Regions from separate parts of the Vibrio sp. DNB22_10_4 genome, predicted to be linked through region 2. Evidence: predicted binding sites of a transcription regulator. Region 2 holds the regulator's gene; each other region holds the start of a gene.
The links. Region 2 encodes CRP, which controls carbon source genes, mostly activating them, when cyclic AMP is high. Its sites were predicted from a motif close to TGTGANNNNNNTCACA; they were not measured.
Positions count from the first base shown of each region.

Region 1: ACVA6Q_RS09710 (NupC/NupG family nucleoside CNT transporter) is a predicted target of CRP. The motif match lies at 3,244-3,259, and genes of this name have one in related genera.
Region 3: malT (HTH-type transcriptional regulator MalT) is a predicted target of CRP. The motif match lies at 3,089-3,104, and genes of this name have one in related genera.
Region 4: mlc (sugar metabolism global transcriptional regulator Mlc) is a predicted target of CRP. The motif match lies at 2,389-2,404, and genes of this name have one in related genera.

Region 1 is NZ_JBNNXW010000002.1:358,147-362,920, forward strand. It holds gene deoA (thymidine phosphorylase) at 1-348, opposite strand, end outside; gene deoC (deoxyribose-phosphate aldolase) at 600-1,376, opposite strand; gene ACVA6Q_RS09710 (NupC/NupG family nucleoside CNT transporter) at 1,833-3,098, opposite strand; gene ACVA6Q_RS09715 (TatD family hydrolase) at 3,304-4,077, opposite strand; gene ACVA6Q_RS09720 (DUF5363 family protein) at 4,067-4,192, opposite strand; gene ACVA6Q_RS09725 (BMP family lipoprotein) at 4,517-4,774, shown strand, end outside.
Region 2 is NZ_JBNNXW010000020.1:10,348-15,121, forward strand. It holds gene ACVA6Q_RS22970 (hydrolase) at 1-58, shown strand, start outside; gene ACVA6Q_RS22975 (YheU family protein) at 132-344, shown strand; gene ACVA6Q_RS22980 (phosphoribulokinase) at 472-1,341, shown strand; gene crp (cAMP-activated global transcriptional regulator CRP) at 1,585-2,217, shown strand; gene ACVA6Q_RS22990 (2-oxoadipate dioxygenase/decarboxylase family protein) at 2,429-3,220, opposite strand; gene astD (succinylglutamate-semialdehyde dehydrogenase) at 3,231-4,697, opposite strand.
Region 3 is NZ_JBNNXW010000001.1:330,004-334,777, forward strand. It holds gene ACVA6Q_RS01325 (ABC transporter permease) at 1-73, shown strand, start outside; gene malT (HTH-type transcriptional regulator MalT) at 213-2,921, opposite strand; gene ACVA6Q_RS01335 (glycogen/starch/alpha-glucan phosphorylase) at 3,464-4,774, shown strand, end outside.
Region 4 is NZ_JBNNXW010000004.1:121,988-126,761, forward strand. It holds gene ACVA6Q_RS13290 (chemotaxis protein CheV) at 39-977, opposite strand; gene mlc (sugar metabolism global transcriptional regulator Mlc) at 1,096-2,313, opposite strand; gene ACVA6Q_RS13300 (patatin-like phospholipase family protein) at 2,574-3,761, opposite strand; gene cydH (cytochrome bd-I oxidase subunit CydH) at 3,770-3,862, opposite strand; gene ACVA6Q_RS13310 (outer membrane protein) at 4,018-4,635, shown strand; gene hisIE (bifunctional phosphoribosyl-AMP cyclohydrolase/phosphoribosyl-ATP diphosphatase HisIE) at 4,722-4,774, opposite strand, start outside.

The sequences.
Region 1 (4,774 bases), on a different contig from region 2:
GCCACGACCAGAAATCATAGGGACAAAGCCACCGCAAGCGGCAATCATTGGGCCAAGCATTAGCGACGTCACATCACCAACACCACCGGTTGAATGCTTATCGACAATCGGCCCGCCAAAATTCATATGGCTCCAGTCGATAACCATGCCAGAGTCACGCATGGCACAAGTCAGTGCAATACGCTCTGGCATGGTCATTTCATTGAAGAAGATGGTCATCGCAAATGCTGCAATTTGACCTTCTGATACCGTGTCTTTCGCAACGCCTTGAATGAAGAAGTTGATCTCTTCCGCGCTCAGTTCATGACCGTCGCGTTTTTTACGAATAATTTCTTGTGGTAAATACATTAGTGCCTCCACAGCGAAGTGCTGAAGTACAGAATAAGTGTAGGGTAGAAGTTGCGGGATTTGGGAGTGGTGGATTTTACCCCTCCTAGCCTCCCCTTATTAAGGGGAGGAACCACTGGCTCGCTTTCGCATCGCCTTATAAAAAAGTGCAACGTTACGTCAGTAACGAGCAGTGGTTCTCCCCCTTAATAAGGGGGGAGCTAGAGGGGGTGAAAGCGCAGAACCAACGACCTACACTCCCGCAAAGTAACTTAGTAAGCGCTAGGATCCGCCGTCTCGTCAGTTACTTCTAATGTATTCAGTAGGTTGGTCAGTAGGCTTGATGCACCAAAGCGGTAGTGCATGTTGTCTGCCCAGTCTGCGCCTAAGATGTCGTCTGCCATTGCTAGGTACGCTGCTGCATCTTCTGCAGTACGTACGCCGCCAGCAGGTTTGAAACCAACTGTCTTTGCTACGCCCATATCGCGGATAACTTCTAGCATCATGCGAGCGTATTCTGGCGTTGCGTTAACTGGCACTTTACCTGTTGAGGTTTTGATGAAGTCAGCGCCTGCTTTGATACAGATTTCTGATGCTTTCTTGATCAGAGCTTCTTCTTTTAGCTCGCCGGTTTCGATGATCACTTTCAGAAGAATGTCGCCACACGCTTCTTTACACTGTTTCACTAGCTCAAAACCCACTTCTTCGTTGCCAGCGATAAGTGCGCGGTATGGGAATACTACGTCTACTTCGTCTGCGCCGTAAGCAACTGCTGCTTTGGTTTCTGCTACAGCAATTTCGATGTCATCGTTGCCGTGTGGGAAGTTCGTTACCGTCGCGATACGTACTTCTGGCGTACCTTGTTCGCGAAGGGTTTTCTTAGCAATAGGAATAAAGCGAGGGTAAATACAGATCGCTGCTGTGTTACCCACAGCGGTTTTCGCGTCGTGACATAGTGCGATCACTTTTTCGTTTGTGTCGTCGTCATTTAGCGTGGTTAGATCCATAAGTTTAAGTGCACGTAGAGCTGCTGATTTTAAATCGCTCATTTCTATCTCCGGTCAATATATTCAATTAATTATCTGACAAACACGTCAGCAATAAATGAACGGACTTGGTTCCTTGAAGACTCGGTAGGGCAAACTCACTGCCTTACCAATTGCTATCCCTGTCACCGCACAGTACCTGCTCGTTAAGATCACCTGATTCCTATCTGGGTGAGAACTGGCTCTGGCTGTATAACCCATGAGTCTGCAATAAAGAAAAAACATCACGAGTTACTGAGTAGCCTATACAGTATAGGAGCGATATCTAAAACGGTAGTACTGATTAAAACGCAAACGGTTTGTATCTCAAAAAAGTTCCGTTGTCCATCATTCATCCCTTATCCCAAAAGGACTATTGAGGTTTTCTGGTCCCCAAAAACCAAAAAAGCCCCGCAGCAATATCTTGCTACGGGGCGATTTATAATGGCGTCTATATACTGTTTAACCTAACGCGAGCAATTACATGCCAGCTAGAGTTAGACAGAAGCCTGCAATCGTTGCAGCCATCAGGTTAGATAGCGTACCAGCGATTACTGCTTTTACACCCATGCGAGCGATATCACCGCGACGCTTAGGCGCAAGGCTACCCAGACCACCTAGTAGGATTGCGATAGAAGATAGGTTCGCAAAACCACATAGAGCGAATGAGATGATTGCCTTAGTTTTCTCAGATAGAACAACTGGCGCTGCTTCGCTTAGGTAAGGGGCAAACTGAGAGTATGCTACGAATTCGTTCGCAACGGTCTTCATACCGATGAACTCACCCGCGATAGTCGCTTCAGACCATGGCACACCTAGTAGGAATGCTAGTGGCGAGAACAACCAACCTAGAATCATTTCTAGACGTAGTTCAGGCATACCAACCCAGCCACCGATGCCACCAAGCATACCGTTAACTAGTGCGATAAGGCCGATGAATGCGATTAGCATTGCACCTACGTTAAGTGCTAGTTGAAGACCTGCTGATGCACCGCCCGCTGCTGCGTCGATAACGTTAGCTGGCTTGTCTTCGCCTTCTGCACTCATGTCATGTAGCTGATCAACTGGCTCTTCAGTTTCTGGCTTGATGATTTTAGCAAACAGAAGACCACCTGGTGCTGCCATGAATGATGCTGCAACTAGGTACTCGATTGGCACACCCATTGATGCGTAACCTGCTAGTACACCACCAGCGATAGAAGCTAGACCACCACACATTACTGCGAATAGTTCAGATTGCGTCATCTTAGGTACGAAAGGACGTACCACTAGAGGTGCTTCTGTTTGACCTACGAAAATGTTAGCTGCTGCTGACATAGATTCCGCACGAGAAGTACCTAGTGCTTTTTGCAGGCCGCCACCAAGGATCTTGATAACCCACTGCATTACACCTAGGTAGTAAAGTACAGAAATAAGCGCAGAGAAGAAGATTAGTGTAGGTAGTACACGGAAAGCGAAGATGAAACCGCCGCCGCCGAATACTTCAAACATTTTACCTGATACTAGGCCACCAAATAGGAATGACGTACCGTCATTACCGTAGTTGATAACGTTAGATACAGCGTCAGAGAAGCTGCGTAGTACTTCTTGTCCCCATGGAACGTAAAGAACGAATGCACCTAGTGCAAATTGGATAGCGAATGCGCCAGCCACGGTTCTGATATTAATAGCTTTGCGGTTGTCAGAAAGCAGTACTGCGATTGCAATAAGTGCGACCATACCAACCAGGCTCATAAACAGGCTCATAGTTTATGACTTCCTTATAATTAATAATTTGGCGTGTAACAAAATTTGAAGCTCAAAAGCGGGGGCGATTATACAAACCCACAGAAAAGAAAGTAGTACCCCCCTCACACTTTCGTCCTGAACACATGGGGGATACACTAAAATTTGCGACCTGGATCACAAAAAGCAAGTGCAAACGATTTCGAATTCACAAATTAACGCATTTTTAGTCACAAAATCTAAACGTCAATTTGCCATTATTTGATAACTGTGAGGCAACCGTTTGCCCAGATTCATTTCGCAGCTCAATTAAAGACGTTAGCACCATGTTTACCATTTTGGGTTCGTTAGGAAGCCCTTGATAACCACTTAATGGCATATCAGGGGCATCCGTTTCTATTAACAAACTTTCCAACGGAATCGCGGCGATAGTAGCGCGTGTTTTCTTCGCTCTTGGATACGTGATCACACCGCCAACACCGATTTTTAACCCCAATTTGATGAAATCCATTGCCTGTTGAACGCTACCGCTAAATCCATGAACCACACCACTATATTTAGGAGGATTGCGTTTTAATAACGCCACCAGATCCTGATGCGCTTTTCGACAATGGAGTAAAATCGGCAATTGGCTCTGGTTAGCAATATCAATCTGAGCGTTGAGATACTGTTTTTGCAGCGTTTCATTTTCCCGGCCATGGTAGAAATCCAGACCGCATTCACCAATAGCGACACACTTTTCAGGCACTGAAGAGACAACCCTTGAGGCCAAATTATCCAGACTGTGTTCACTCAACCCATCAAGAAACTGTGGATGAAAGCCGAGTGCGTAATAGATGTCTTCATTCTGCTCACTAAGTATTTGAACGGTTGCCCAGTTACTTTCATTAATAGCAGGGACAATGATTTTCTCGACCCCTTGCTGTTTCGCATCGCTTAGCACTTGCTGCAAATCTTTTTGCTGTGCAAGTAAATCTAAATGACAGTGACTATCTATCATCGTCTTGCGGCTCTTTCTTGTATGGCACACAACTGCGCTTATTTTCTGGTGTTAAGCCAAGTGACTCACACCATTGATCATATCTAGCAAGCCATCTCTTGAACAACTTCAACATGATGCTCCGCTCCTTCATCTAAAAACATTGTAATCGATTGCAATAACAAGATGTTGCGCCCCGATATACAAAGAATAGCTGTAATAGTTAGTGTTTTGTCACTAAGTTGTGACTTACACCTCAATGCTGCCATGCAAGGCGTTTTTTTTGCACACGCAAACGATAAAATGTCGCACATTGTTTGTAAAGTGAACGGTTTGCTATCAGCATGACTGTTCAGATATTTACAAACGACTACTTTCTAGGCACGAGTAATTTGGACATCGCCTAGCCTATCGAAACGTCAATGATGCCCCATCATTCGACACTATAAGGGAATTGATCGTGAAAAAAACTATTCTAAAAATGTCTGCACTTGCAGTGGCAGTAACTTCTTTTGGTGCATTCGCAGCAAAACCAGCAGTGGTTTACGATACAGCCGGTAAATTCGACAAATCGTTTAACGAAGCTGTATTCCAAAACGGTGTTAAAGTTTTCAATGCAGACAAAGGCATCAAAGTACGTGAATTTGAACCACAGAATGAAGCACAGCGCGAGCAAGGCCTACGCCGTCTAGCAAGCCGTGGTTTCACTCCAATCGTG
Region 2 (4,774 bases):
CCCGCGCTTTTGGTTAGAAGAGAGCTTACCAAGCTACTACCGACACTTTATTGACTAGCCAAAAACAGCGATAGATCCCTTTGTGAATCAGCAGTGCTATAATCCTGCAGTCATAGAATTGAGAGGTATTTATGATCATCCCATGGCAACAGATTGACGCAGACACGCTAGATAACCTTATTAAAGAGTTCGTGCTGCGCGAAGGCACCGACTATGGTGAGTCGGAAATATCGCTAGATGATAAAGTTCGCCATGTTCGTAGCCAGCTCGAAAGCGGTGAGGCCGTCATCGTTTTCTCTGAACTGCACGAAACCGTCGACATTAAATCGCGTCGCTCGCTGTAATTTTTCGGTAGCTGCGCAAGTAGCTGCTATATTGAAAGGCTATTGAACTGAAATTGGCCTACAAGGTCTAACTCCTTATGTGAGTTAGCAAATTTATAACGACAATTACAAATACACAGGAAGTGTCATGTCAGCAAAACACCCGATCATTGCTGTAACGGGCTCCTCTGGAGCTGGAACCACCACAACGTCAGAAGCATTTCGCAAGATGTTCAACATGATGAGCGTCAAGCCTGCATTTATTGAAGGTGATAGCTTTCACCGTTTTACTCGTCCAGAGATGGACATCGAGATCCGCAAAGCCAAAGATCAAGGTAAACACATCAGCTACTTTGGCCCCCAAGCGAACGACTTCCCTGCGCTTGAAGAGTTTTTTCGCAACTATGGGCAAAATGGTACTGGCCAGTTCCGCCGCTACCTACACACCTTCGATGAGGCCGTGCCTTATAATCAAATGCCAGGCACCTTCACTCCATGGCAAGACCTACCTGAGAATAGCGATGTGCTGTTTTATGAAGGCCTACACGGCGGCGTTGTAGATGGCGATGTCAATGCTGCGCAGCACGTTGACCTGCTTATCGGCATGGTGCCTATCGTTAACCTCGAGTGGATCCAAAAATTCGTACGAGACACCCGCGATCGTGGTCACTCTCGAGAAGCGGTCACTGACTCAATTGTTCGCTCGATGGACGACTACTTAAGCTACATTACACCGCAATTTTCACGCACACACATTAACTTCCAGCGCGTCCCAACCGTGGACACTTCAAACCCGCTCAATGCGAAAGGCATTCCGAGTTTGGATGAGAGTTTTGTGGTGATTCGCTTGCGTGGTATCAAGAATGTCGACTTCCCGTACTTACTAGCGATGATTGATGGTTCGTTCATGTCACGTCACAACACCATCGTAGTGCCGGGCGGTAAGATGAGTTTTGCGATGGAGCTAATCGTCAGACCAATACTTCAGCAACTTATAGAAACGGGAAAAATAGGTTAGGAAATGTGAGCCAAATCAGCCTGTTTTTTTGTATCGTGATCATGTGCACAGTTTTGTATAGATAAATACGCTTTTGACACGATTAAAATCAAGAAAAGCGGCGCAAAAAAGGATACTATTTCTAGGAAATAGAAGATCGCTTGCGCCATCTTCAAAGTGCTTTTATGCTAGTAGGTCTTAACCAACGGGCTTGCTAACAAATATGGAAAGCAGCAAGCATACCCTGCAGAGGAAGTAAGATATATGGTTCTAGGTAAACCTCAAACCGACCCAACGTTAGAGTGGTTCCTTTCACACTGCCACATTCACAAGTACCCATCAAAGAGCACGCTTATTCATGCGGGCGAGAAAGCAGAAACGCTTTACTACATCGTCAAAGGCTCTGTAGCGGTACTGATTAAAGATGAAGAAGGCAAAGAGATGATCTTGTCTTACCTAAACCAAGGTGACTTCATCGGTGAACTTGGCTTGTTCGAAGAGGACCAAGAACGTACGGCATGGGTACGAGCAAAATCACCTTGTGAAGTTGCGGAAATCTCATTCAAGAAGTTCCGTCAGCTTATCCAAGTTAACCCAGACATTCTAATGCGCTTATCTGCTCAGATGGCAAGTCGTCTACAAGTGACTAGCCAAAAAGTAGGTGACCTAGCATTCCTAGACGTAACGGGTCGTATTGCACAGACGCTACTTAACCTAGCGAAACAACCTGATGCAATGACTCACCCAGACGGCATGCAAATCAAGATCACTCGTCAAGAGATTGGCCAAATCGTTGGTTGTTCTCGCGAGACAGTAGGTCGTATTCTTAAGATGCTAGAAGAGCAGAACCTAATTTCTGCCCACGGTAAGACAATCGTGGTTTACGGTACTCGCTAAGAGCACGTAACAAGATTTAAAAAGCCACCCTCGGGTGGCTTTTTTGTTTCAAATTTATCGTCACCCCTGCGCAGGAATGACGGGCCTTGAGATATCACCCTAACCCCGAATAGTCGTCACCCCTGCGCAGGCAGGGGTCTTCTTTAAGCGCGCACCAAGCCTCTAGTAGATTCCTGCCTGCGCAGGAATGACGGCGCTGTAGGGTTTATCGTTACTGATGCGTACTTTCAAAGATTTTATCTGCCGATGCAGCAACAAAACCTTGGTAAAAACTGCCATCGGCTAGCTGGTAACGTTTAGCAAACTCATAGAAGCCACCTGGAATCAACTGATCACCATCAGTAAATGCCACGGACACTTTGTCTGCCATGGTCGAGGATTGCTCTAGCAGCACCTCTGGTGAGCCTTTCACTTCCCCGCCCGATTCATTAATCGCAAACCCAGCATCACGAAGGTGCTGATTGACCTCAACTACTTCGGCAAAGCAGTCAAGCTGATTCACGCTCACCGTGAAGTGATTGGCGCCATAACCGTGAGCAGCAAGCCATGAGGCATACTCACTTTCTTGTGCCAACATTTGGAAGTCTTGATAGCTTAAGTCCCACAAACGGCCACCATATAAGAACTCAGCAGAGGAAAGCTTAGGGCTGTCCACCTGTGCCACTAACTTAGCCACGATATCTTGAAGCGATTGAGAGCACTCTTCTACTCGCAACTCGCTGATAAACACCTTAGGAAGCAAAGCATCGCTATGTTCTAGGTGTATCGCAGTCAGCTTTTTGGCTTCAAAGTCGTAATGGCCACTGACCTCGTAACCAAGATCTAGAAACGGCTTAGCTAGTGTGTCGATACCCAGTGGCGCGACATTAAAGGTTCGCAGCGCAATATGGTCATTGATAAGCGACTCATCTTCTCTAAGCAAGTCGTGCACCTTATGTGCCGATGGGCACAAGCGAGTGATATAGTCTTGCCACAAGTGGCCAAATAACGCGTCAACAGTCATAGCACGCTCCTTATAGTTCGATGCCAGGGCTTAAAGTCGCAGGAAGAACGGTGTTATCGCCCTCCATTGATGCCATAGGGTAAGCGCAGTAATCTGCTGCATAAAACGCACTTGGACGAAGGTTGCCAGACGCGCCCGGACCGCCAAACGGCGCATCACCACTGGCTCCTGTAAGCTGACGGTTGCGGTTTACAATGCCTGCTCGGATGTGGTCTGTGAAATATTGCCACTCCTCATCACGCTCTGAGATAAGCCCTGCCGACAAACCAAATCGGGTATCGTTGGCCAGCTCTACCGCTTGTTCAAGAGTTTCGTAGCGCACCAGTTGTAGCAGCGGCCCAAAGTACTCTTCATCAGGAAGCTCATCGATATCAGTGGCATCTAACAGTGCTGGCGTCACGAAGGCGGCTTTCAAGCGTTTTGCTTCTACTAGGCTCTTACCGCCTAGCTTCACCAACTCAGCTTGCGCTGCAATAATATGGTCAGCGGCCTGCTCTGAGATCTGCGGGCCCATAAATGGCGCAGGCTGTGCAAACGGCTCATCGATACGGATCTTATTAATAGCAGACACTAGGCTTTCTACTAGTTGATCACCTTTTTCACCAAATGGCACATAAAGGCGTCGTGCGCAGGTACAACGCTGTCCAGCACTGATGTAGGCCGATTGCAAAATGGTGTACACCGCCGCATCAACATCACCAAACGCTTCACTGACGACAAGCGGATTGTTACCGCCCATCTCGAGCGCCAGCATCTTGCCAGGCTGACCAGCAAATTGACGATGCAGGATATGCCCTGTGTTGGCGCTACCAGTAAACAGCACGCCATCAATGCCTTTCGAATCAGCAAGAGCGATACCCGTCTCTTTACCACCTTGAACAAGGTTAATAACACCGGCAGGCAGTCCCACTTCCTCCCAGATTTTCATTGCAAGTTCGCCGACTAGTGGAGTTTGCTCTGAGGGTTTAAAGACCACTGTGTTCCCTGCCAACAGCGCTGGCACGATATGGCCATTTGGCAAGTGTCCCGGAAAGTTATAAGGACCAAACACTGCCATAACACCAAGTGGCCTGTGACGGAGGACGATTTGGTTTCCAGCTGCTTTGCGTTGGTTCTCACCAGTGCGTTGATGGTAAGCACGTATCGAAATGGCAATTTTACCGGCCATCGCGCCGGCTTCAGTGCGGGTTTCCCATAACGGCTTGCCCGTTTCTTTGGCAATCGCAATAGCAATCTCTTCACTACGTTCTTTAACCTTGTCGGCAAACGCCAGCACAATAGCCTCACGTTCCGCAAACGGTCTTTTTTTCCACTCAACAAACGCCTTGCGAGCGGAAGATACTGCCTGATCTACTTGCTCTGGCGTCGCGGATTGACCTTCCCAGATAATATTATTGTCGTATGGTGACAGTGACTGAAACGCGTCACCGAGACCCGCTACCCAGTTGCCCGAGATCCATTGAGTTTGTTGAGACATAGTGAAGTTCCTTTGGTCTTTTAAATGTGGCCGCTGTGAGCGGCCATCTTATTGCTTGTGGAGGCGAGTAACGTCGC
Region 3 (4,774 bases), on a different contig from region 2:
GTCGGTACTGCTATTGGTGACGCTAGAGTATCTACGGCGCCGCAATATGAGGATTCGCGGAATCGAGGAATAATTCGGGTATTAGGCTGCCGTCCAGAGTGTTTGCTTCATGCAAAGCCATTGACCCAAGTGCTCCTTCCTGTGAGCGCTCTTTTAAAGCAAAAAGCCCGAGCAATGATGCTCGGGCTTTGTTTAATGGAAGATAGGGAAGATTAGTAACCCATCAACTGCAACAAGTTCTCGGCGGTGCTGATCGCCTCTTTACGGTTAGCAATGTTGAGCTTTTGGTACAGGTTACGAATGTGGGTTTTAATCGTTGTGCCTGCAACATCCAACTCTTGAGCAATTTGCTCGTTGCTGAATCCAGAGTAAATCAATCCAAGAACCTGCCACTCACGCTGGGTCAGAGGGCTAGTACGTACTAACTCAGGGATATTAGGGTGGTTGACCAGCTTCTCGACAAACTCTTCGTTAAAGTGCACTGAGCGGCTACGCTGAGTGGTGTTGATGTCTTTCATTAGCAGTTGAGCGCGGTGACGCTCAAGATCACCAAGATCGGACTTCGACACTAGGTTAGCCAGCAAGTGCCCAATAGTTGCGCCATCAATCAGGAAGTTGCCAATCATGCCTGTTTGGTTAGTCAGTACTAACGCTTCTTTCAGAAGTTGTTTGGCCTGGTCTTCATTCTTGCTGTGCACATTGAGGATCGCTTCGACAATCAGGTTACGATTGCGATCGGTCACTAACTGATGCTTGCTCGCTTCTTGCTCTAGGAAGTTCAGCGTGCTTTGCGCTTGCTCATACTGTCCCAACTGGATCTGCGCACGGGCAATATTACGCCACTGCAACTGAGAGAAGTGATTGCATGCTTCGTCTGGACGAGTAGCGGTTTCTAGCCACTGTTCAATTGATTCCATGTCGTTTCTTGCTTGCCAGTACAGCAGTAGTGACAATGAAGCATTCGCCGTCCAATCAACGTGATAGGTAGATTGTTTGATGAGGTGTTGAATTTGCTCAATCACCTTCGAGGCTTTGTCTAGCTCACCACGACCGATAGCAATACGAGCAATCATGGAGTAGCTGTGCAGATGTTTACTTGGGTCGATGTTACCCAGTACGTCGATGCCTTTGTAAGCGCACTCTTCGGCCTCATCAAGGCGATTCCAACACCAAAGCACTTGTGCACGAACGCGCAATAGAAACTCGTGCAGTGGGACTTGGTGCAGTTGCTGCTCTTCAATGAGTTTAAAGGCGCTTTCTTGGATCTCGAACGCGGCTTGTACATAACCTTGAGCGATCAAGATTTCACTTTGTTGTAGCTGTGCCCACAAGGCTTGATGATACACGTGATATTGACGCGCCAGCTTTTCAGTCTGCTGCATCATCGACAGTGCGCGGCTGAGATTACCAATCACGTGGTTCACCTCACCAACGACTGAGGTAGCGACAATACGACTGCGATATTCCGAATGGTCGAGCTCGCTCAGTGCGAGTTCAGCTAGCTCGATGGCTTGGTCTGGTGAGTTTTGGTTGATTGCCACCTGAGCACGAAGCGCGTGGAATTCGCCTTCTTCTTTTTTGCTCAAATTGACTTTGCGCGCGGCCATTTCTTCACCAGCTTTGGCAATCAGCTCGCCCACTTCATTGTATCGGTGTTGGCTCTGTGCCAACCAAGCTTGCAATACACATAGCTTCGGCTGACTGTAAAGCTGATCAGCACTTAACACACCAATGGCATCTTCCAGGGTGGTTAATTCGCCGTGGTTAAACATCTTCCAGCCAAACTCCAGCAAGATACTCGCCACCAAATCTGCGTTGTTAGCAAGGCGCGCGTGGCGTAGTGCTTGGTGAGGGACTTTCTGTTCTAGCCAAGCGTTAGCCGCGGCTAGGTGCAAGTCGTTCTCTTGCTGTGGAATTCGTGCTTTACGTTCGTGCGATAAGAACTCAGCAAATAAGTTATGGAACCTAAACCAGTTGTTCTCTCCCTCTAATGGATAGATGAACAGACCAAAGCGGTTGAGTGACTCGATCATACTGAGTGCGTCGTCACGTTTGGTCAGTGCGGTGACTAAGTTGTCATTGAAGTGATCAAGCACCGAGCACTGCATTAAGAAATGACGGGTTTCTTTATCAAGTAGATCAAACACTTCTTCAACAAGGTAGTCCCAAAGGTGTGCGTGATTGAACTGAGAGATAGTCTCTACCGATTGGGCCAGTGTGCGCTTTTGATGTTGTGCTTGAAGGGCGAAAAGCTGCAGTGCCGATGGCCAGCCTTCCACATAGGTGCGAAGCGTATTCGCGGTTTCGTTATCGATCTCACTGGCAAGGCGCTGGCTAAAGAAACGCGTGGTTTCTTCAGTATCGAAGGCAAGCAACTCGTTACCAATTTCAATCATGAGATCGCGAACGCGCAGGTTCGCTGTACCCAGTGGTGGGTTACCTCGGCTGGTGACGACCAAAGTAATGTTGTCTGGCATGTGCTTTAGGAAAAAGCGCATTGCTTCATGGATGTCTTCGTCGCTGATGAGGTGGTAGTCATCCAGAACGATATAACACTCATGGTGGTAGCTGGTTAGTTCAGCGAACACCTCGCTAAACAGGGAATGCAAAGAAGAAAACTGTCGGCGCTCTGCCAACTTTTGCGCATTTGGGCAACTGTTGCTGGTGGCTTTGTTGATGGCTTGCAGCAGGTAGTTGACGAAGCGAAATGGGTCATTATCACTTTCATCAATGCTGTACCAACCTACATGAGGTTTGTCCGAGAGCCATTGAGCGGCCATGGTGGTTTTGCCGTAACCGGCTGGCGAGCGAAATAATACCAGTTTATAGAAAGGCGCCTGTGCAAGCAGGTCTAAAACTCGAGGACGAACAATGGCATTGTGTAAGCGGCCAGGTCGAGTCAACTTTGAAGGAATCCACATGAGTTATTTCCTACGATTATTATTTTCAATGCCCTTGGGGTGGAGGGCGTGTTTACCACAGCTTTGTTGAGCCAGCTCGAAGATATAAAACAGTAGGTTATACAGTTTTTGATCAAGCGCTCGGTTTTGATTATTGTGTGGTCAATCCCTCGACTACGCCTCGGATTTGTGATCTCTGTCACTATATCCTTGATGTGGTAGGGGAGATTGGTCTGCCATGTATACAAAATTTTGGGAAATTTTGATTCTTTTTTGCGGGTAACTGTGATCTTCACAACAATTTTTGTAATTAGTTATCCGCCGGATAGTATTTCTTTCTTAGTTCGTGGCTAGATTAAAAACTGAGCTTGGCGTGATCGCAATCACCTGAAAAAACCGAATCAGAGAGCGGAATGGGAGATCGATCACTAAGTGGAGGGGAGTACGCCCTCTACGCCCTCCTCACTCATCCTCCAGGGAGTCGGACTTAGGAGGATGTTTATGGATACGTCACCATGCACGATATGTGACAGATGGATAAAACTTGAAAGTGAGATTTCGTAATGAAACCTGCGCAACAGAAAAAATTTGATAAAGCTTCTTTCCAAGAAAGTGTTAAAAAACACCTATCAGCAACGTATGCAACGACAGTAGAAACTGCGACAGAACGTCAGTGGTATCTAGCAATGGGTCGTGCGCTTGCTGAGCTAACGACTTTTGACCTGCTTGAAACTGAAGCGGACGAGCGCATCAAGGGCGCGAAAAGTGTTAACTACCTATCTCTAGAATTCCTAATCGGTCGTCTAACAGGTAACAACCTAATCAGCATGGGTCTGTACGAGCAAGTTACAGATGCAATGGCTGAACTAGGTCACAACCTAACTGACCTTCTAGAAGAAGAGCGTGACCCATCACTTGGTAACGGTGGTCTAGGTCGTCTAGCAGCATGTTTCATGGATTCATGTGCAGCTCAAGAATTCCCAACTGTAGGCTATGGTCTTCACTACGAATACGGTCTATTCAAGCAGTCATTCGAAGATGGTCGTCAAAAAGAAGCGCCTGATGCATGGCGTGCTGTTGAAGGCTACCCGTGGGAAGTCGCTCGTCCAGAGCTTGCACAAGAGATTGGTTTCTTTGGTCACGTTGAAGTTGTAAACGTTGATGGCAAAGAAGTACGTCAATGGGTTCCTGGTATGTCTGTAAAAGCAATGCCTTGGGATCTTCCAATTGTTGGTTACGAGTCAGATACAGTTTACCCACTGCGTCTTTGGGAATGTCAGGCAATTGCTCCATTCTCTCTAGAGAGCTTCAACAATGGTGATTACTTCGAAGCACAGCACGCGCTAATCGATGCGGGTAACATCACTAAGGTTCTATACCCGAACGATAACCACGAGAAAGGTAAGACTCTGCGTCTAATGCAGCAGTACTTCCACTCAGCGGCGTCTGTACGTGACATCCTACGTCGTCACGAAGCAGCAGGTTACACGCTAGCGGATCTTCCTAAGCAAGAAACCATTCAGCTTAACGATACGCACCCAACCATTGCTATCCCTGAACTGATGCGCATCCTTCTAGATGAGAAAGGTTTGAGCTGGGATGAGGCGTGGGCGATTTCTTCTAAGACTTTCGCATACACAAACCACACTCTACTTCCAGAAGCACTAGAGACTTGGTCTGAGTCGCTAATCCAGCGTCTACTTCCACGTCACATGGAAATCATCTTTGAAATCAACCACCGCTTCCTACAAGAAGTACGTGCAATGTGGCCTGGTGATGGTGAGAAACAAGCGAAGCTTTCTATCATCCAAGAAGGTTTCCACCGCATGGTTCGTATGGCTAACCTATGTGTTATCGGTTCATACGCAGTGAAC
Region 4 (4,774 bases), on a different contig from region 2:
ACCTTACCGTATGTCGTACATTATTTTGCAACGCAAAATTATAAATCGCGACGAATACGCTGCTGAACCACATCTACCAACAAGTCAGGCTGAAATTTAGAAATGAAACGATCGCACCCAACTTTCTCTACCATTGCATCGTTGAAGCTACCACTAAGAGAAGTATTTAAAGTGATAAACAGATCTTTCATACGCGGATCGCTTCTCACTTCATGTGTGAGTTTGTAGCCATCCATTTCTGGCATTTCGGCGTCGGTGATCATCATCAGAAGTTCGCTACACACATCAATACCTTCATCACTCCACTGCTTGAGCAAGTTCAGTGCCATTAAACCATCAAAACACTCGATGATTTCCACACCAAGCTGAGCAAGCGTCGCTTTGACCTGATGACGAGCCGTTGATGAGTCATCAACAATCAATATTTTCTTACCAGCCAAGTGAGGCAATAGAGCGCGATCTAAGGTTTCTTCGGAAATGGCAATGTCGTAGTCGATGATCTCAGCCAAAACTTTTTCAACATCAATGATTTCAACCAGACTCACGCCATCCGCTTCTTCAACTTTAGTGATAGCGGTGAGGTAATTAGAACGTCCGACAGTGCGTGGCGGCGGTTGGATCTCAGTCCAAGCGGTATTAACGATATTCTTCACTTCACCGACTAGGAAGCCCTGAACGGTGCGATTGTATTCGGTGATAATAAGGTTTTGTACGGCTTCTTCCTGCAAGGTAGGAAAACCAATGGCACGACGCAGATCAATGACCGGCAGGGATTCACCACGAAGGGAGGCGACACCACGGATGCTGGGATGTGAACCAGGAAGCTGAGTTAAAGGAGGCAACTTAAGCACCTCTTTAACCTTAAAAACATTGATAGCAAAAGTCTGGCGACTGTTCAGCGTGAACATCAACAGCTCAAGTCTATTTTCACCCACCAATTGGGTACGCTGGTCAACAGAACTCAATACACTCGACATGAGGCTTCCTTGGCAAAAACTATAACAATTTCTTATCTCATGTTATCGGCAGGAAGCACAAGAAGTTTACTGTCTGAACAAGCAAAAATATGACCGTCAGCAAAGAGTGTGAAAAGCGTTATCCTTCAATAACTTTCATTAACAACAGGCCATCATATAGGGCTTGTTTGACCAAGGCTGCACCTGGCATCGTCGCTTGCTTATAAAAGCGTGACTCGACCAATTTAAGATCTTCGGTATAAACCGGCAAACTTTGACTGGCAATACAGCGCTCGATCGCAGGATAAAGTATGTCTTTGGCTTGGTTGATGACGCCACCAATCAGTACCTTCTCTGGGTTGAACAGGTTAATCACAATCGCAATCGCACTGCCAAGGTGCTCGCCAAGTTTTTCAATCACATTGATAGCAAGAGCATCACCTTTTACTGCCGCTTCGCAAATCGCTTCTACCGATATCTCTTCGCATTCGGATAGTATCGATGCTTCACCTTTTGCCAGTCGCTGAGTGACTTCGTCGCGGATTGCCTGAGAGCTCGCGACCGTCTCAAGGCACCCAGTATTGCCACAATGACAATCCTTGCCTTGGCGATTAATCTGGATATGACCTAGTTCGCCAATGTTACCGTGGCGCCCTTGCAATACTCGACCATCTAGGATGATACCCGCACCAAGACCATGGTGAATGGAAATCAGTACAGAGTTATCACAGTCCTGAGAATGCCCAAATAAGTTCTCAGCCAGAGCCCAAGCTCGGGTGTCGTTCGCCACAAAGACTGGCAATCCAGTTACTTTGAATATTTCTTCAGCAACATTAAGGTTCTTAACATTGTAATGAGGCATCTGCAGAACGATGCCCTTGTCAGAGTTCACTAACCCCGGAAGCGTAAGCGCGATGCTGGTGACACGATCGAGCTGCTCGCTGTAGCTTTCGAAAAAGTCTTCAATCTCATACAACAAACGAGCGAGCACGTCTTCTTGATCCATTTCATGAATTTCAATTTTGGTATCAATAAGAACATCGCCGCCAAGCTCGTGCAGCGCAATAGATAGGTAACCACGACCTAGACGCATAGAGAGGAATTGCCAACCTTGATTATTGGTCTGTAAACCAACCGCAGGGCGGCCTCGGCTGGTTGCTTCTTGAACCGCCGTCTCATGAATTAGATGTGCTTGAATGAGTTCTCGCGTAATTTTTGTGATACTAGCAGGTGCTAAATCACTTAATTTAGATAGGTCGATACGCGAAATAGGCCCAAATTGGTCTATCAGTTTATACACACGACCAGCATTGATCTGCTTGATATGATCAATGTGCCCGGGTTGAGCCATGTACATTTTGAACTCCAAAAAACAACAACCTGTTAATTTTTTTACTTTGCGAAGTAATTGTGAAGCAGTTTATAAGATTGCCGTGACAAATATCACGCATATAGATGGATCTTTGGGGCACGTATCAAGTTACGCTCATAGGGTCTGTCACAGTTTGCGGTATAACTGTTCGATTATTAACCACCTGTTTTTAATGACTTGTTACGTTATATGGCACTTATTTAGCACCAATTAATAACTTGCGAATTTGTCAATACTCTAAGAGGTTAGCTGGCTTGGTGGGGTTGCCAGAGATCGGTATTGCTACTAAATAGTGCTTTGTGTCGTTTTGCAAAATTATAGCTTTCAACAAAACGGAAACCGGCGTCTAAACCAACTTGATAGTCGTGTAAAATGTCGTCGACATCACTAAGTAGCGACGATGTCTTAAGTGGCTGATCAGGCGCTATTTGCCAAATGAAACAATCATCCGGTGGAGTCTTTAAAAATTCACTGGTCAGCGAATACGTCTGATAGTGCACCATTAACATGTCGGCAAGTCCAGAATCAAAACGTTCTCCAAATAAGTGACTAAGGCGATAGATATCTCCAGCGCCAAACAGCCACCGTCCACCATTGATCAGCTTAAGGTGCTCAGCGTGCTTTAATGTGTCAGCCTTTGCCTGACGACTTTCAAAAAAAGAGCCCCAGTCATTTGACCACTGATCGACTTTATCTTGCCATTGCAACTGCAAGTTGTTTAACGAATCTCTTAGCCAAGTGGGTGATTCTGTCGCGACGGGTTCATCCTCTACAAGCTTGGGTTCTTCGGTAACATACTGCTCGGTTCGAATAACGATAATACTCCGACACTCTTGTCGCCACGCTTGCTGAACAGGGATGGAAGCCGAGACTCCTCCATCAATAAACTCATTTCCTTGATGGGCAACGGTGCCTTCAAACAATGTAGGGATGGCGCTAGTGGCCATCAATACTTGATACCAATCCTCTTGCAGCATAGGCAGGTAATGATCTTTTAACGTATTCACGTCGGTGGTCGCCGCAAAAGCGCGCCGATGCCCCACTACTCGTCGCCCCATATCGATATCGAGTTTGTATGGATAATCACAAATCTTATCCAGCGCCCATTTAAGGTTGAGATATTGCTTGCGACGCATAAAGCGAAATAAATGAAAAAACTCAGGATCCGTAGTTAAATCTAGGATAAATGACTTACCAAGCTCAGCTTGACGGGAAAGGAATGCGCAAATGTTTAAGGCCCCTGCTGATGTGCCGTAAAACTCATCAAAGGGGTCGAAATTAGACAATAAAAAGGCGTCGAGCACACCTGATGTGAAGATGCCACGTTGACCTCCACCTTGTGCCACTAACGCCGTTTTCCCGTCTACATATTTACCAAATTGTTGATAGTCGATGACGGTGCGGGCATTGGTTACTAAGCCTGCGTTCGCCATATCGTTGTCTAAACTGACAAGATAGCGATAGCACCAAAAGCAATAATCGTACTAAACGCAATAGTTGTGATTGTGAGTGCTAACTTTAGATCGTACTCCATAACCTCTCCTTTTGTAACATTTCAGTTACCATTGTGACACACATTTACAATCTTAAAATAACCACCTAAAAATTATGGCGTTAGAGTCACACTATGATTAAAACTAGTAGAAGAAATGTGATTTGAAAAACAGATATTCTGTTTAGGAGTAAGAAATGCGTTCATACCCTACTACTGGAGCCACCAAAACACTGACTCGTGTGATCGCCATCACCACTGCGGTTTTTATTAGCGTTCACTGCAATGCAACCATCATAGTGACCCCATTTATTGGTTACTCTTTGGGTGGCGGAGCTGAGACCGCAGACGGTACCAACTATGATATTTCTCCTTCCGCAAATTTGGCATTGGCTATCGAATTCCCGTTTCGAAATGGAAGAATGGGTGCTTTTTATTCAAGACAAGATTCCTCTCTCGATAACCTAAACCTTGATACTACAATCCAATACCTTCAGTTTCAGAGCAGTGCCGAGTATCAAATCGGAGAAAGTACTCAGACTTATATCGGTGCAGGATTAGGCGCCTCTCATACGTCAGGCCAGTGGACGAAATCTCACACAGGCTTTGCCGCCAGCATTTTTGGTGGGGTTGAATATTACCTAACCAAGAATCTAGCAATCAACGGACAGCTCCGCTGGCAAGGTACTGTTGTAAGTAACGATTCCGTTTCCATCTGTAATCTTCCTACTGAAGATCAGAGCTGCTTCATTGCCTTTAATACAAATTGGATGAATCAGGTGCAAACGAATCTAGGTTTGAGTGTCAAATTTTGAAGAGCTACAATCATCGCTAGTAAGCCGTTGTAAAAAAGCCTGCTTGATAGACCATACCAAGCAGGCTTTTTTGCAGCGATGAATCGTTACTTATGACGCTCTTTGAGCTTGTTCACTACATCATTCATCGATAAGCCTT